DNA from 2 places in the Mesorhizobium sp. BR1-1-4 genome. Region 1 is predicted to be linked to the other one. Evidence: riboswitches for the same ligand, from Rfam matches in the RefSeq annotation. Region 1 holds a riboswitch; the other holds the start of a gene.
The links. A riboswitch is a leader RNA that binds a small molecule or an ion and turns the genes downstream of it on or off. The one in region 1 is predicted to bind thiamine pyrophosphate.
Positions count from the first base shown of each region.

Region 2: it holds a riboswitch for thiamine pyrophosphate, as region 1 does, so the genes downstream of both, thiB (thiamine ABC transporter substrate binding subunit) here and LB571_RS18220 (Ykof family thiamine-binding protein) in region 1, are expected to answer to the same signal.

Region 1 is NZ_JAIUIB010000008.1:26,587-34,510, reverse strand. Features, by position in the region: gene LB571_RS18260 (hypothetical protein) at 1-27, shown strand, start outside; gene LB571_RS18255 (hypothetical protein) at 17-346, shown strand; gene LB571_RS18250 (hypothetical protein) at 506-1,213, opposite strand; gene LB571_RS18245 (glycosyltransferase family 39 protein) at 1,413-2,960, shown strand; gene msrA (peptide-methionine (S)-S-oxide reductase MsrA) at 3,134-3,649, shown strand; gene LB571_RS18230 (formyltransferase family protein) at 3,993-5,045, shown strand; gene LB571_RS18225 (hypothetical protein) at 5,104-5,412, opposite strand; TPP riboswitch at 5,688-5,801, shown strand; gene LB571_RS18220 (Ykof family thiamine-binding protein) at 5,792-6,400, shown strand; gene LB571_RS18215 (ABC transporter permease) at 6,528-7,226, shown strand; gene LB571_RS18210 (ABC transporter ATP-binding protein) at 7,223-7,924, shown strand, end outside.
Region 2 is NZ_JAIUIB010000001.1:163,241-171,164, forward strand. Features, by position in the region: gene LB571_RS00845 (amino acid ABC transporter substrate-binding protein) at 1-485, opposite strand, end outside; gene LB571_RS00850 (RNA polymerase factor sigma-32) at 787-1,650, shown strand; gene LB571_RS00855 (M48 family metalloprotease) at 1,667-3,136, opposite strand; gene thiQ (thiamine ABC transporter ATP-binding protein) at 3,366-4,142, opposite strand; gene thiP (thiamine/thiamine pyrophosphate ABC transporter permease) at 4,135-5,763, opposite strand; gene thiB (thiamine ABC transporter substrate binding subunit) at 5,832-6,830, opposite strand; TPP riboswitch at 6,875-6,989, opposite strand; gene LB571_RS00875 (thiamine diphosphokinase) at 7,076-7,735, shown strand; gene LB571_RS00880 (ABC-F family ATP-binding cassette domain-containing protein) at 7,737-7,924, shown strand, end outside.

The sequences.
Region 1 (7,924 bases):
GTCGGGGCGCGGACCCATGACTGGTGAAACCGGGCCGGCGCGCCGCAAGGCCAGGGCGGCAAGGCGCAAGCCCGCTGCCAGTCCGGTAGCCGCCAAGACGCCCCGGCCGAAGCGGACCAAGAAAACATTGGGCGATGATTTCCTCGCCGCCGTGCGGGCCGATTTTCAGGCGCATGGCGCCGGTGTCCTCGCCGAGGTGCGGACCGACAAGCCGGACCAGTATCTGAAGATCGTGCTGTCCGTGCTGCCCAAGGATTTCGGTGTCGCCGTCAACCAATTGGACGTCCTCTCGGATATTCTGTTCGAGGTGATCGTGCGGAAGTTCGGGCCAGCCCCGGAGGACTGACGGCCGGCCCTGCTTTGGGACCCGGCACCTGAGGCCTCGATCGAACCAAAAGCCCGCCTTGGCTCACGCCGGGGCGAGCTTTTTTGCGTCGTCGGACCGCTCACCGTTTCACGGAAACGAGGCCCGGCTCCTCTTCGGCGCAAGGTCGGAAAACCGTACTCAGGCCAGGATGTTGACGGCGCGGGCCGCGACCAGCGCGATCGTGAGCAGCGAGATCATCGCCTCCGCCATCATCAAAAGCTTGGCGCGCTGGGAAAGCGGCAAGGTGTCGGTTGGTGAAAACGCCGTCGCATTGGTAAAGGCGAGGAAGAAATAATCAACGAAGCCAGGCAGCCAGTCGCGGATCTCGCGATCGTCCAGGGTCATTTGCGGAAACAGGAAATCGGCATGGGCGCGTTTGACCAGTCCGCAGGTCGGCGGCCCGCCGCGGTCGGTGCTCCAGAACCACAAGGCGAAGACGATGATGTTGGTGAGCCAGATATTGAGCGCGTCGACCAGCAGTGTCTGGCCGCTGCTGCCGGCATGTCCCGCCAGCAAAGCGCGCACCAGCAGCACCAGCGAGCCGCAGTTCATGACACTGACGACGCCGGTCATTACCAGGGCCGTTCTGCGGATCATGACGCGAAAACGGCCGACGAGATACCAGTGCTCTTCCTCGACCGCTTTCTGGGTGGCGACCTGTGTCCAGGCGGTGGCCACGGACAGGGGCACCAGCAGGGCGGCCTCCAGCGCCGGCGCCAGCCAGCGAGGGCCGAACGAAAGATCGTTGATGACCAGAAGCTGCAGGCAGATGATGACGAGGACAGCCGCGCGCGCCAGCCAGAAGTCTAGCGCGCGGTGGTGAATGACGGCATGCTGGTGACGCATCGAATGTCCGGGATGCTGAAGTGGGATCGGGTGTGCGGGCTGTTTTTGCCCGGGGAGGGCAATAGAATGCCGAGATTCCCGCTCAATCTTGGTATTGCAATGGCACCCAAGTATACTTTTTTGTAAGCTTTGACCTTGGGGCTATTCGGCAAACCGGGCGATGTGATTTAAGCGCGGCATGGCGGGAATTGACGACTCCATGGATCGTTGGGTGCCGGCAGCACTGCCTGCCGTGGGCCTGGACTCGTCATTGGTCTGGTCCGCGCTGCTTCGGCACCCTTGGGGTTTGCTGGCACTTTTGTGCCTGGTGCAGATCCTGTGCTGGACCCTGGTGCCAACACTCATCGATCCCGCACCGCCCGGCGACGTCGTGGAAGGCTTCATGTGGGGCCGCGAATGGGTGCTTTTGACCTACAAGCATCCGCAACTCCCCGGCTGGCTGCTCGAGACCAGTCATCTCCTGACCGGATCGTTCCGCTGGCCGCAATATCTGCTGGCCCAGCTGACGATCTCGGCCACTTTCGTCCTGGTCTACCTGCTGGCTCGCGACACGCTCGGCCGCGACAAAGCGCTGGCCGCCGTGCTTTTGATGCCGTCGGTCTATTTCTTCGGCTGGCCGACGCCGCAATTCAATCACGACTATGCGCAGATGCCGTTCTGGGCGGCGATCTGCTGGCTGCTGTGGCGCGCCAGCCGCGGCGGCGGGCCGGGCTGGTGGCTGGCGCTCGGATTGGTGTCGGGCGTTGGGCTCTACGCCAAGTTTTCCACCGGCTTGCTGCTTGCCTTCGGCGGCCTCTGGCTGCTGTGCGACCCACGTGCGCGCAGCCGGCTGGCGACACCCTGGCCATGGCTTGGCCTGGCTGTGTTTCTCGCCGCCGCCGCGCCGCTTGCCATCGCACTCTACCGCATCGATTTCCTGCCTTTGACCTATTTCGCCGGCCGCGATGCATGGGTGAGCGAGCACCGGGCGCGGCTCTATTATATCGGCGTCCAGATGGCCGGCCTTTCCGGCTTTCTCCTGGTGTTGGCGCTATCAGGGCTATTGCGGCGCTCACCAGCACCGCAAGTGCCGGTCGAGCGCGACACGCTCGTCTATCTCTGCTGGATGGGGCTTGGGCCGGCGGCGCTGATCATGGTGGTCTCGCTGTTCACCGGCACCGGCGAAGCCTGGGGCGCACCGATGTACAATCTTGTCGGCGTCGTCGCGCTCGCCTTTCTCGGTCACCGGCTCGGTGCCGTCGAGATGAGGAGGTTGGCGATCTGCGCCTTCATCTGCATCGTCGCCATGTCGGGCGCCTATGGGGCGATCCGATGGACGGACTGCAATGTGCGGGGACGCATGGACGCCGTCTGCTGGCCGGCGCGGCCGATCTCGGACGAGGCCGAGGCAATCTGGCACGCGGCGGCGCCGGGCAGGCTCGACATCGTCGGTGGCGACACCAATCTTGCCATGCTGGCTGGCCTCAACGCCTATGACAAGCCGTCTATCTTCACCGATCTCGATATGCGGTTCGCACCCTGGATCACGAGGCAGCGGTTGCGCGATCACGGCATGCTGATGGTCTGGTCGGGTCGTCACGTGCCGTCAAGATTTCTGGCGTGGGTGGACAATATCCCGGTCAAGACCGTTCTTTTCAACTGGTCGCGCGAGGCACCGCCGGTGGCGATCAGCTTTGCCGTCATTCCGCCCGGCACGCGATATCTGCCGGCTGCCGCCAGCAGCCGGACCCGGCATCCGCGCAGCTAGGGTGAGCGGCGTCGTGCGATCCCATTCCCTATAATACAAGCGGACGGCCGCTCGTCTGACTGGACGAACCAGGCAACAATGCCCATTTATGGCGCTATCCAAGTTTGTTGCCGCGCAATTCCCGACGGAGAGCCGCTACACTTCCCCGGAATTGCCTTTTGAGGAGACGTGACATGGCGACTTCGAGCGAACGTGCAGTGCTTGCCGGCGGCTGCTTCTGGGGCATGCAGGATTTGATCCGGCGCTTTCCGGGCGTCCTTGCCACGCGTGTCGGCTACAGTGGCGGCGACGTGCCGAACGCTACCTATCGCAATCATGGCACGCATGCCGAAGCCATCGAGATCACCTTCGACCCGGCGAGAATCAGCTTTCGCCAGCTTCTGGAATTCTTCTTCCAGATACATGATCCGACGACGCGCAATCGCCAGGGAAACGATGTCGGCATGAGCTATCGCTCCGCAATCTACTACACCGATGAGGAGCAGAAGCGTGTGGCGGAGGACACCATCGCCGATGTCGACGCCTCCGGCCTGTGGCCCGGCAAGGTCGTCACCGAACTTGCGCCGGCCGGAGCGTTCTGGGAGGCCGAACCCGAGCACCAGGACTATCTCGAGAAATATCCCAACGGCTACACCTGCCATTTCGTCAGACCAGGCTGGAAGCTGCCGGTTCGTGAAAAGGCGGTTTGATAAAGTTCACCAGCCGTTTTGGCGGTAGGTGGGGTGTAAACGCTCGTCGATTGCCAAGGATCATACGCATAGTGGCTGTTGGCCGCCGTCCGGCGGTTGACAGTCCGCTGCGTTGCTGGCCAACTGTGTGGGTTGATCGATCATCGGGGATGAGCATGAAGAAGATCTACGAAAAGCCGGTGTTGGTGAAGCGGGAAAGACTCTCAAGTGTTGCGGCGGGACCGCTTTCTTCCAAGGCAGCCTGACCGGCCAGGCCGGCTTTCGGGCCTGGCTGGCCGAGTTGTAACGGTGATCGAATTGCTGGCGCGGGCAGGCTACGTCTTGCCCCGCTGGGCTTGAGAAGATGATTTCTTCCGAACCCGCGGCCCGCGCCGGGGAACTCAATGCAATTTTCATCCTGGATGTTTCTGCTTATACCGGGCCGCTGCTTTCCGGATGGATCGAGGCGGGAAACCGTGTTGGTGCGATTATCGTGCCTGGTTTTCAACGCCCATCCAGAGGCTTCAGCATTGGCAATTTTCGGCGCAGGCTGAGGCGCCGGCTTTTGCTCAGGCGCCATCTCGGCAACACGCCGGTAAAGCTGATTGAATTCCGCCGGCCTTACGACTGGAACGAGCTTGCCCGGCAATTGCCTGACATCGCCGCGGATGTGCTGATCTGCTTCGCTTTCCCGACCTTGATCCCGCAGCAGCTGCTCGACCTCTTTCCCAAGGGCGGGCTTAATTTTCATCCGGCGCTGCTGCCCAACTACCGGGGGCCGCATCCTCTCCATCGTCTTGTCGCGGATGGCCAGCATGCGGTCCATGGCGGCGTGACACTGCATAAGATGTCGGCCAATTTCGACGACGGCGACATCCTCGGACAAGTACTGTTCACCGAAGCAGACTGGGCATCGCGGCGGGATATGGTGGACGGCGTGGCGAGCGCGATGCGCCGGTTGGTGCGTGAGGTGGCGCCAGGCTATTGCAAGAATCTGGTGTCGGGGATGCGGCAGCCAGCCGGTGATTTCGTCTGGGCTCGACTTGAGCGGGACCACATGGCGATTTCGTCCGACATGTCGATCGGGCACGTTGCCCGGATGTGGCACGTATTGGGCGCTAAACCCGGTATCTATCTGGATGTCGCCGGCCGCAAGGTCAGGCTGGCCTTCCAGGTCAGGCGACTGGGTCCGCCAACCGGAAAGGGTCCCGTAAGGCGGTGGGGGATGGTGGAGTTCGATCTTGCCAATGGCCGGGTTCGGCACCTCACCTACGGGCGCCTGCTCAAACGGCTGATGAAAATATACGCCTCATTCCCACGCCCCCGGGCCGGCAAACCGTACGCTGAATTAAGGGTCTTTGGCCGGGTGGGCAGTGAAGCGGCACCAGAGCCGCAAGCGGGTAGTCGCGGACACTGAATCCCAATAATGGGAACCGCGGAAACTGCGTCCGCGGTTCTCATATCGCGATGGCAAACTACTTTCCGCAGTTGTTGTCGTTCACGGTCGGCGCGGTGGCGTTGCCATTGGCGTCCGTCTGTGCACCCTGCGGGTTGGTCGGGCAATTCTTGTCCGCATTGGAATTCATGTCGCCCGGCGTGGTGGTCGTGCTGTTGGTCGCGCCCGGATCGATCGTACTGGGTGAAGCCGGGGTGCTTGGGTCCACAGTGACGGACTTGCCGCTACCGCCGGGCCCATCCGCGCCCGCTGCGCTATTGCTTTGTGCCATGGCGGATGTTGCAACGGCAATGGTGAAGGCCGAAGCCGCGAGGATTTTCATGAACATGATTTGTCTCCATTTTCTGTGAACTCGTCGCCGGGAACGGTGCACGGTTTCGCGGAAATCATGAACCGCTCAATCTCTTGTTTTGACACAATCCCGAACGGAAAATTGGTCCTGGAATCGCGTCCAGCGACTGGTGGGACAACCCCTCGGAATGGCGAAGGTTCCAGACAAATTTCCGCGCCGGCGATGTCCAATTGCCCTGGAGCTCGGGCAATGCTTTAGCGCGGCTTGCCAAAAAAACAGCTTTCCCAACCGTCCGAATGATGCTTTAACGCGCCTATCCACAGGGGTGCTCCGTACGGTCGGGGCTGAGACGGGGGCGGCAAGCCCACAGACCCTAGAAGCTGATCTGGGTAATACCAGCGGAGCGAGGCGGGCGATGTTTTCAGGCGCACAGGTTTCCCTATATCCAATGGCCGACGATTTCGTCGGCATCATTCTGGGCGCGCTCGGCGCGCTCGATCCGTACCGCGATAAGCTCAGGATCGAGACCGACGACATTTCGACCTTGCTGGTCGGGCCCCCCGAGGTGTTATTCCCTGCGCTGCGCGACCTTTTCGTGGCCGCGTCTGGCAGCGGCAGGCATTGCGTGCTGTCAGCCACCATTTCGCGTGGCTGCCCAGGCGAGCCGGATGACCCGATCTGCCGCTCCGACACGTTCGGCGGACCTGCCGGGCCACTCGGCCCGCGCAAGCAAGCCGCCATCACCGCAGTGCGCGGCGCGCCGGCCACTGGCCAGCCGGCGGCGGCGCAGTTCTCGCTCTATGTGATGGGCACTGACGACCACACGGACGAAATCTATGGCTGCATAGATTTCCTGAAGCAGTCCGGCGTCTACGATCGCTCCAAGAATTTCTGCACCAAGCTGCGCGGCGATGCCGGCGCGATCTTCTCGGCCCTCGATGAAGCCTTCTGCCGCTTCGGGCCCGGCGCCGGCCATGTAACCCTCGATGTCACGGTCTCGGCCAACAGTCCCACCGCCGTCTGAACCGCTCGTGGTCTCATCGTCATTCAACCCGCGTAACGTCGCGGGCTTCTTCGCAAAAACAGCGCCGGCCGTGATATCGATCGGTTTGGTGCTCGTGGCCTGGGAACTGTACGCAAACATTTCCGGCATGAAGCCGACGGTTCTGCCGGCGCCCTCGCGCGTCTTCGAACAGGCGATGCTCAATCGGGAAGCCTTGGTCGACAACGCCATTCCCACGGTCCGCGCCACGCTGATCGGTTTTGCCTGTTCGCTCAGTGCCGCCTTCGCCCTGTCGATGCTGGTCGACTTCTTCCAGCCTTTGCGGCGAGCGCTGTTTCCCATCTTCATAGTCAGCCAGACTTTGCCGCTGGTCGCCATCGCGCCATTGGTGGTGCTGTGGTTCGGCTTCGGGCTGGCGCCCAAGATCGTGCTGGTGGCGCTGGTCACCTTCTTCCCGATGCTGGTCGCGCTGGTACAGGGCTACGAGGCTACCGAGGTGGAGATCGGTCAGATGCTGCGTGCCATGGGAGCAGGGCGTTGGCGTGTCTTCATGCTGGCACGATTGCCTTCGGCGCTGCCTTATTTCTTCGCTGGCCTCAGGATATCCATCACCTATGCCGTCGTCGGCGCCATTTTCGCCGAATATGCAGGCGCGGCCAAAGGGCTGGGCATCTACATGCTCAACGCCAAGAACAATTTCCGTCCCGACCTGGTGCTCGCCGCCGTCTGCGTCAGCGCAGCGCTCACCCTTGTCCTGTTCGGGCTGACGATGCTGCTGCAGCGTCTTGCCATGCCCTGGGAACGAGCTGCTGGCAGGCAAGGCCCTGGAAAAGGTCCAGAAGCATGAGCCGGCTCGAATTGCGGCATGTTCGCAAGGCGTTTGGCGGGCTCGATGTGCTCGCCGACATTTCGCTTCGTGTCGATGCCGGCGAATTCGTCTCGATCCTTGGACCTTCGGGAGCCGGCAAGTCGACGCTGTTCCAGCTTCTGACCGGCGCCGAGCATGGCGAGGGTGAGATGTTCTTCGACGGCGTGCCGCTCGACGATCACGGCAGGCATTTCGCCTTCATGCCGCAGCGCGACGCGCTGATGCCGTGGCGGCGCATCCTCGACAACACCACGCTCGGACTCGAGGTGCAAGGCGTCAGCCGCAAGGCGGCACGGAAGCGTGTGGCTCCGCTGTTTGCCGAATTCGGCCTTGCCGGCTTCGAGTGGCACTTTCCAGCGCAGATCTCGGGCGGCATGCGCCAGCGCACGGCGCTTTTACGCACCGTGGTGCAGGAACGCGATATGTTGCTGCTCGACGAGCCGTTCGGCGCGCTCGACGCACTGACCCGTGCGGCCCTGCAGCGCTGGCTCGAACAGATGTGGCGGCACCACCACTGGACGGCGTTGCTGATCACTCATGACGTGCGCGAAGCCCTGTTCCTGTCCGACCGCATCTATGTGCTGTCCGCGCGGCCTGCCCGGGTCGTGCGCGAGATCAAGGTGCCGCTGCCGCGCCCGCGCGATTCCGCCAGCGCGGCCACGCGGCAGGCCGGGGCA
Region 2 (7,924 bases), on a different contig from region 1:
TCGGCGCCATTGGACTCGGCCAGCTTGCCGAAATTGGATGTCAGCGACTGCGCCGACTTCTTGCCCTTGAGGTCGGCGAAGGTCTTGATGTCGGTGTTGTCGCCGCGCACGATCAGCACTGCCTTGGAGGCGATATAGGGATCGGAAAAGTCGTACTTGGCCTTGCGGGCGTCGGTGATGCCGACTTCGTTGATGACGGCATCATAACGGTTGACGTCGAGGCCGGCGATCAGCCCGTCCCACTTGCCTTCGAGGAACTCAGCCTTGACGCCGAGCTTATCGGCGATCGCCTTCGCGATCTCGACATCGAAGCCAACCAGCGCGCCGGAAGCGTCATGGTAGGTGAAGGGAGCGTAGGTGCCCTCCGTACCGACTTTGATGATTCCGGCCTGCTTGATCTGGTCGAGATTGGCGCCGGCGTGGCCCGATGCGACGGCCAGGGCCTGCAACGTTCCGGCGATGATGAGCGACTTGAGCCATTTCATTTTTCTGTGATCCCGTCCTTGGCCGGTAACCCGGCATGTTGTGAGGGCTGGAAAATGACAGATGCAGGTCGAAAAAATAAGGAATGAAATTTCAAAGAGAGGGCCTTCCAGAAATCAAATTCTCCGGAAGGAATTCATTCGCAGGCTCGGAAGTTGCAGACAGCTGCGCGGACGCTAGCGCTCGCCCTGCCCGCACCGGCGGAACCTTTCTCGCGCATGACAGTTTTGGCTGTTGTAGGGCACGCCGCCGTCATTTCAAGCCGGTGTCTGCCATTTGCCTCGCCGAGCCACGGAGCGCCTTATGATGGAAGACACGGCAGGACGGATCATGGTCCGCGCGGCAATGAAGGCGCCCTATCTCGAGCGCGAGGAGGAGCATCGGCTGGCATTGCTCTGGAAGGAAGACAACGACCAGAACGCGCTGCACAGCATCACCGTCGCCCACATGCGGCTGGTTATTTCCATGGCCTCGAAATTCCGCCATTACGGACTGCCGCTCGGCGATCTGGTTCAAGAGGGCCATGTCGGACTGCTCGAGGCCGCCGCCCGTTTCGAACCGGAGCGCGAGGTGCGGTTCTCGACCTACGCGACGTGGTGGATCCGCGCATCGATGCAGGACTACATCCTGCGCAACTGGTCGATCGTGCGTGGTGGCACCAGTTCGGCGCAAAAGGCCCTGTTCTTCAATCTCAGACGCTTGCGTGCGCGTCTCGCGAACGGCGCCGAGCCGCTCTCCAACACAAATCTCTACCGCGAGGTTTCGGTTGCGCTTGGTGTATCCGAGGCTGATGTGGCGATGATGGATTCACGGCTGTCGGCTCCGGATTCTTCGCTGAACGTGCCGCTGGCCGACGATGCGGGCGGCACCGAGCGGATGGATTTCCTGGTCTCGGACGATCCCTTGCCGGACGAAATTGTCGGCGACAAGATCGATGTCGCGCGCCGCTCGCTCTGGCTGAAGGAAGCGCTTCACGCACTCAACGCGCGTGAACTCAGGATCATCGAGGAACGCCGGCTGAATGACGAGGGGGCCACGCTCGAGGCGCTCGGCGAGACGCTCGGCATCTCCAAGGAACGTGTCCGCCAGATCGAGGCGCGCGCCATGGAAAAGCTCAAGGTCGCGCTGGTGAAGCAGAATCCGGAATTCATGGCGACCGCCGCCTGATCTCCCGCTCGGACTTTTATTTGTCGGTGACGATCTTGACCTTGTCGCCGGCCGAAACCGCGGCCCCCGGCGACAGCGCATTGAGCACGCGGAACAGGTCGAGCTTGCGGTCGACGCCAACCATCTGCGCGGCAAGCGACCCCATGGTCTGTCCCGGCTGCACGGTGAGCACACGAATATGCAGTGGCTTCAGTGCCGCCTTCTCGGCGGGGCTGAGGATGCGGAAGGAGCCGCTGACCGAGCGCGCCACCGTTTCAAGCGAGGTGCTGGCCGAGGGGGCCGCGGTCAGCAATCGGTAGACCTGGCCGCCGGCGCGGATCACAGCGATATCGAACTGCCAGCCTTCGGCGCCTGCATGGGCGGTCGCCGCCTCATTGCCGTTGATGGTTTCCTGCTTGACGGTGCTGTCGTCGAGGCCGGCCACCCAGCCGCTTCTGATATAGTCGGTCAGGGCGCGGTTCTTGTCGATCGAAACGCCGTCGAAGCGGATCGCTATGTCGCCGGGACCGGTCGCCGTCACCGCCGCCGCCGAATTGTCGATGATGAAACCGTCCGGCACCGTGAACGACACGCCCAAGCCTGGATGCAGGAAGGTTTCGCCGCGCACATAGCCTTCTTCCGGCGTGTCGCCGTAAAGCAGGCCGTCTATGCCGGCGAGGAAGGAATCGCGGTCGCGTGTACCGAAGCCTGGCGCACCGAACTGGCGGGCGTGCCGCTGTGCCAAATCGATGCGTTGCGGCGTGTTGGGGTGCGTCGCCAGGAAGTCGAGGCTGGCGTCGGTGGCGCCGCTGATCGAGCGGAAATCGGTATAGGCCGACATCGATTGCAGGAAGCGGCCGGCGGCATAGGGATCGTAGCCGGCTTCGCCGATCGACTTGATGCCGATGGCGTCAGCCTCAAGCTCCTGGTTGCGCGAGAACTGCGCCAGCCTGAGCTTGCCGCGGATAAGTGCAGCCTTGGCGGTCGGGCTGTCGCCAAGCACATCGGAAACGACCTTGGTCGCCAGACCTTCCTCGGCCTCCAGCTGCTGGCGCTGCAGCCCATGATTGGCGGTGACGTGGCCCATCTCATGCGCGATGACGGCGGCGAGCTCGGACGAATCATTGGCCAGCGCCAAGAGGCCGCGCGTTATGTAGAGATAGCCGCCCGGCAGCGCGAAGGCGTTGACGTTGGGCGAATTGAGGATGGTGATGCGATAGGTCTGGGTTGGGTTCGCCGACACGACGGTCAGATTACCGACCACCTTGGCGACCATGCGTTCGAGCTTGGGATCGGAATATTCGCCGCCATAGGTCGCCAGGATGCGCGGATGCTGCGCCTTGGCGAGTTCCGCGAGCTTGTTGTTGGCGGCGACATTGTCGACCGTGATCGGCTTGTCGGATGGCTGGAAGCCTGATTCCTGGACTTCCGGAGGCGTGAACATCTGGCAGCTTGCCAGCGCCACGGCAAAGCCGGCCAGCGCCAGAAAGCGCGCCAGCGGGTTCATTCGTAGCCTGTCAACGCCGATCGCCAGAACGGCTTCCTTTCAGGTCCCTGCGCATGACCACATGCGCAAAACAAACTGCTACAGTATCCGTCACGCGCCCCTCGGAGCATGCGGCGGAAGCTGTAGGCAAATCACGGCCTGTGCCGGACCGGTATCGAGCGGACCTAGCCACACTACTCCAGTCATGGCAAGCAAGCGCCACATTGCATCGAGCCGGTTTGAGCGTAAATTATGTCCGCTTCCGGGCAATATCTCGTGATAAGGAATCCCCGGCACCGGCTCCGATATAGCGCCGGAATGCCTCCGGACCAGCCCCGGCAAAGAAATCATCCGCCGTGCCGATAGCGGCGACCGCGCCGTTCTCGATAAACACCAGCCTCTGACCGATACGGCGCGCATCTTGTGGCTGATGCGTGACGAAGAGCACCGTCATTCCACGCTCGGCATGCAGGCCGGCAACCAGGTCGAGCATATCGTCTCGCAAGGCGGGCCCAAGCGAAGCGAAGGGCTCGTCGAGCAGCAGCACCGGGCGATCACGCACCAGCACGCGAGCCAGGGCGACGCGCTGGCGCTCACCGCCGGAAAGTTCGCGCGGCAGCCGCTTCTCCTTGCCGGCAAGGCCGGTGCGCGCAAGCGCATCGGCGATCGCAGCGCGATCGGCTTCGGCCAGCCGCAACGATGGCGAACGGCCGAGCCCGACATTCTGCTCGACGGAAAGATGCGCGAAAAGGTTGTTTTCCTGAAAAACTATCGACACTGGCCGCGCCGCCGGTGGCGCGGTGCTGACATCGGCCCCGCCGATCAGCACGCGGCCGGATCGCGGCGGCTCGAACCCGGCCACCAGATTGAGCAGCGTCGACTTTCCGGAGCCGCTCGGTCCCATGATGGCGGTGATTTGCCCCGCCGTGAACTCGGCATCGAAGGCGAACGACGCCTCGCCATAGCTGAACGAAACCTTGTCCAGCCGCACCGAAACCCCTTTGCCGCCAGCCGCCCCGTCAGACATTGCGGGCCGTCTCCTTTCCCAGCCGGTCCGCTGCCAGCACCAGTGCCAGGCAGACAAGGCCGAGCAGCAGCGCCAAGCCGGCGGCGTCCTCGGTTCGGTAGCTGCCCATGCGCGCCAGGAGAAGGTAGGGCAAGGTCTGCACGGAATCACTGCCGAACAGGGCGATGACGCCGAGATCGCCGAGCGACAGTGCCATGGCGAAGGCAAAAGCGGTGGCCAGCGGCCGCCGCAACGTCGGCCAGTCGACCAGCCACAGTCTTGACCAGCCGGAAATTCCGAGCTGCGCGCAAAGCCGCTCGTGACGCTCGCTTGCCGCGTCATAGGCGGGACGGATGGCGCGCAGCGCAAAAGGCATCGCCATGACAGCGTTGACGGTGACGACCATGAGCGGCGCGATGGCAAAGACATCGCCGACATGGCGCAGCAACAGGAACCAGCCGGCGCCGACGACGATCGGCGGCACGACCAGGACAAACCCGGCGCCCGTATCGGTGGCATGTTCGAGCAGTGTCCTTGCCCCGAAGCGGCGGTTCGACGCTAGCGCCCTGCGCGCCATGGTCAATGCCAGCGAAAGCATCACCGAAAGCAAGGCCGAAAGGAAAGCGAGCACAGCACTGGTCAGCGTCGCCTGACGGACAGTGGCCTCGCCGGCAAGCCGGCCGAGGTCGGCGCCAAGTCCGGCCGCCACGGTCGCCGCCATCGGCCCGGCAACGAAGAGCAAGGCCAACACGATGAGCGTCGCGTTCAGCCAGGCTTCGGTCCTGTTGACGGAGAGGTAGCGGCGCGGCGCGACCGGCAGGTTGACGTCGCCGACGACGTCGGCTCCGAGCCGGGTCAACGCCAGCACCACGATGAAGGTCAAGGCGATCTGCAGCGTTGTCAGCGCGACAGCCCTCGCGGGATCGAAATCGAAGCGCAATGCCTGATAGATGCCGACTTCGAGCGTCGTCGCGGCCGGCCCGCCGCCGAGCGTCAGCACGATGGTGAAGGATGTGATGCACAGCATGAAGACAAGTCCGGCGACACCGGGCAGCGCGGCACGCAGCGTCGGCCACTCGATCAGCCGGAATGCCGGCGGCGCCCCCATGCCGAGCTGGCTCGCCAGCCGCCACTGGTCGGAGGGAATGGTCCGCAGCGCCTCGAGGAACAGGCGGGTGGCCAGCGGCAGATTGAAGAAGACATGGGCGACGAGAATGCCGGACAGGCCATAGATGCCCGGCCAACCCTGGCCGCCGACGACGCTGAGAATGCCGGAGAAATATCCGGCGCGGCCATAGAGCGCAAGGATGCCGAGCGCCGCGACAATCGCCGGCAGCGCCAGCGGCACGGCGAAGAGCTGCAGGATGAAGGCACGGCCGAAAAACCGTGGATGCCGCGACAGCGCCCGCGCCACGAGCAGGGCCGGCCCGACCGAGAGCAGCGTCGACAGGGCCGCCTGCCAGAGCGTGAAGCGCACGACCCGGAACAGGTAGGGATCGAACGCAGCCCAAGCGCCGGAAAAATCGCGAGCGCCTTCGACAAGCAGCCCCGCAAACGCGCCGCCGATCAAAATGGCGATGGCGGCGAGCCCTATCACGCCGGCTGTGATGCGGGGATCAGAGCGGGTTTGCACACCGCACATCAACGATTGGGTGAAGCTTAGGGAGCGTCGCCGTAGAGCGTTCATCTCACGAGATTAGCCCACAAAACCTACTTGCTCATAACCGCCAGCCATTCATCGACCCAGGCCTTGCGGTTGGCCGCCACCTCCTCCGGGCTGAACAGCAAGGTTTTGGTCGGCTTGACCAGTTTGTCGAAGGCGGGGTTGAGCGGCTTGTTGGTCTTGCCGGCCGGGAACATCCAGTTGGTCTCGGGGATGGCGTCCTGGAATTTCGGCCCGGTCATGAAGGCCATGAACTTTTCCGCCAGCGGATTCTTGGCGCCGGTCGTGGTGATGCCCGCGACCTCGATCTGCAGATATTCGCCTTCCTCGAACGAGGCCGCCTGATAGCGCTCGGTGTTCTCGGCGACCATGTGGTAGGCCGGCGAGGTGGTGTAGGACAGCACCATCGGTGCCTCGCCCTTGGTGAACAGGCCATAGGCTTCGCTCCAGCCCGGCGTCACGGTCAGCACCTTGGTCTTGAGCTTGGCCCAGGCCTCCGGCGCCTTGTCGCCATAGACCGACTTCATCCACAACAGCAGGCCAAGACCGGGCGTCGATGTGCGCGGGTCCTGGATGACGATCTTGTCGTCGGCGCTACCCTCGACCAAATCCTTCAGGCTTTTCGGCGGCGATTTCAGCTTCTGGGTATCGTAGACGACGGCGAAGTAGCCATAGTCGAAGGGAACAAAAGTATCGTCGCTCCAGCCACCCGGCACCTTGACGTCCGTTATTGCGCCATGTGGCGCGAACAGGCCCGAGGCCTTGGCATCAGCGGTGAGATTGGTGTCGAGACCGAGCACGATGTCGGCCTTGGTCGAAGCGCCTTCCAGCTTGACGCGGTTGAGCAGCGCCACGCCATCGGCGACCGAGACGAACTCGAGATCGCAGCCGCATTCTGCCTCGAATTCCTTCTTCACCACGGGACCTGGACCCCAGTCGGCGGTGAAGCTCCCATAGGTGTAGACGGTGAGCTTGTCCTTGGCCAAGGCCGGCCCGGACAGGGTCACTGCCGTGGCAGCGACCAGAGAATATAAAAGCGTGCGCATCGGCGCCTCCTTCGTTTGCGTTGAAAAGGAATTGAGGCGTCGGAGTGTCCGAAACGTCTAATCCCTCCGCCGGTACAAACCGGATCAGGTTCAGCGGGTTGGCGACACTGCCTCTCAGCCGGCCCGCGAAATTCGCGTCCGGCACCCCGTTAGAGCGTTTCGACACATAGGCCGGGCCGATGACCCGCGCAAGTGGGACTTTGCCGCCTTCCGTTTCCCGTGCCGGGCTGGTAAGGCGACGGGATATGAGCACATTCACCATCCTGCTTGGCGGCGACCTCATCCGCACGCCTCGGCTCGACCGCCAGGTCGAAGGCTCGCGCGTCATCGCTGCCGACGCCGGCATCGGCCATGCGCGGATGCTGGGCCTCGTGCCGGAACTGTGGGTGGGTGATTTCGACTCGGTCCCGGCTGATCTGCCCGCCGACCTCGCCGCCGTGCCGCGGCAAACCTTCCCGGCGGAAAAGGACAAGACCGACGGAGAACTGGCGATCGCGGCCGCACTGGAACGCGGGACGACCCGCCTTGTGCTGGCGGGCGCCTTCGGCGGCAAGCGCGCCGATCACGCCTTCCTGCATCTGGCGCTTGGCCTGCGGCTGGCCGAGGCCGGAATGGATGTGCTTCTGACCAGCGGCGCCCAGGAAGGTGTTCCCTTGCCGCCCGGCAGGGCCGGCTTCGATTATGCCGACGGCACGCTGTTCTCGATTCTCGGCTTCTCCGAACTCTCCGGCCTGACCGTCGCCGGCGCCAAATGGCCGCTCGACAAGGTCGAGGTGGCATTCGGTTCGTCACTGACCATTTCCAACGAGGTCAAGTTCGGCAAGACCGGGGGCCGCCTCGACATAGCGCTCGGCCATGGCCGCGCGCTGCTGCTCGCCCATCCCTATACATTGCCCGAAAGCTGACATGGCCCCGCCTCTTCTCAATCTCGACGGGATAAGACTGACCTTCGGCGGCGCGCCGCTGCTCGACGGCGCCGCCTTGACCGCTTCGGCCGGCGACAAGATCGCGCTGGTCGGCCGCAACGGGTCCGGCAAGTCGACGCTGCTCAAGATCGCCGCCGGCCTGATCGAACCACAGGACGGCGAGGTGTT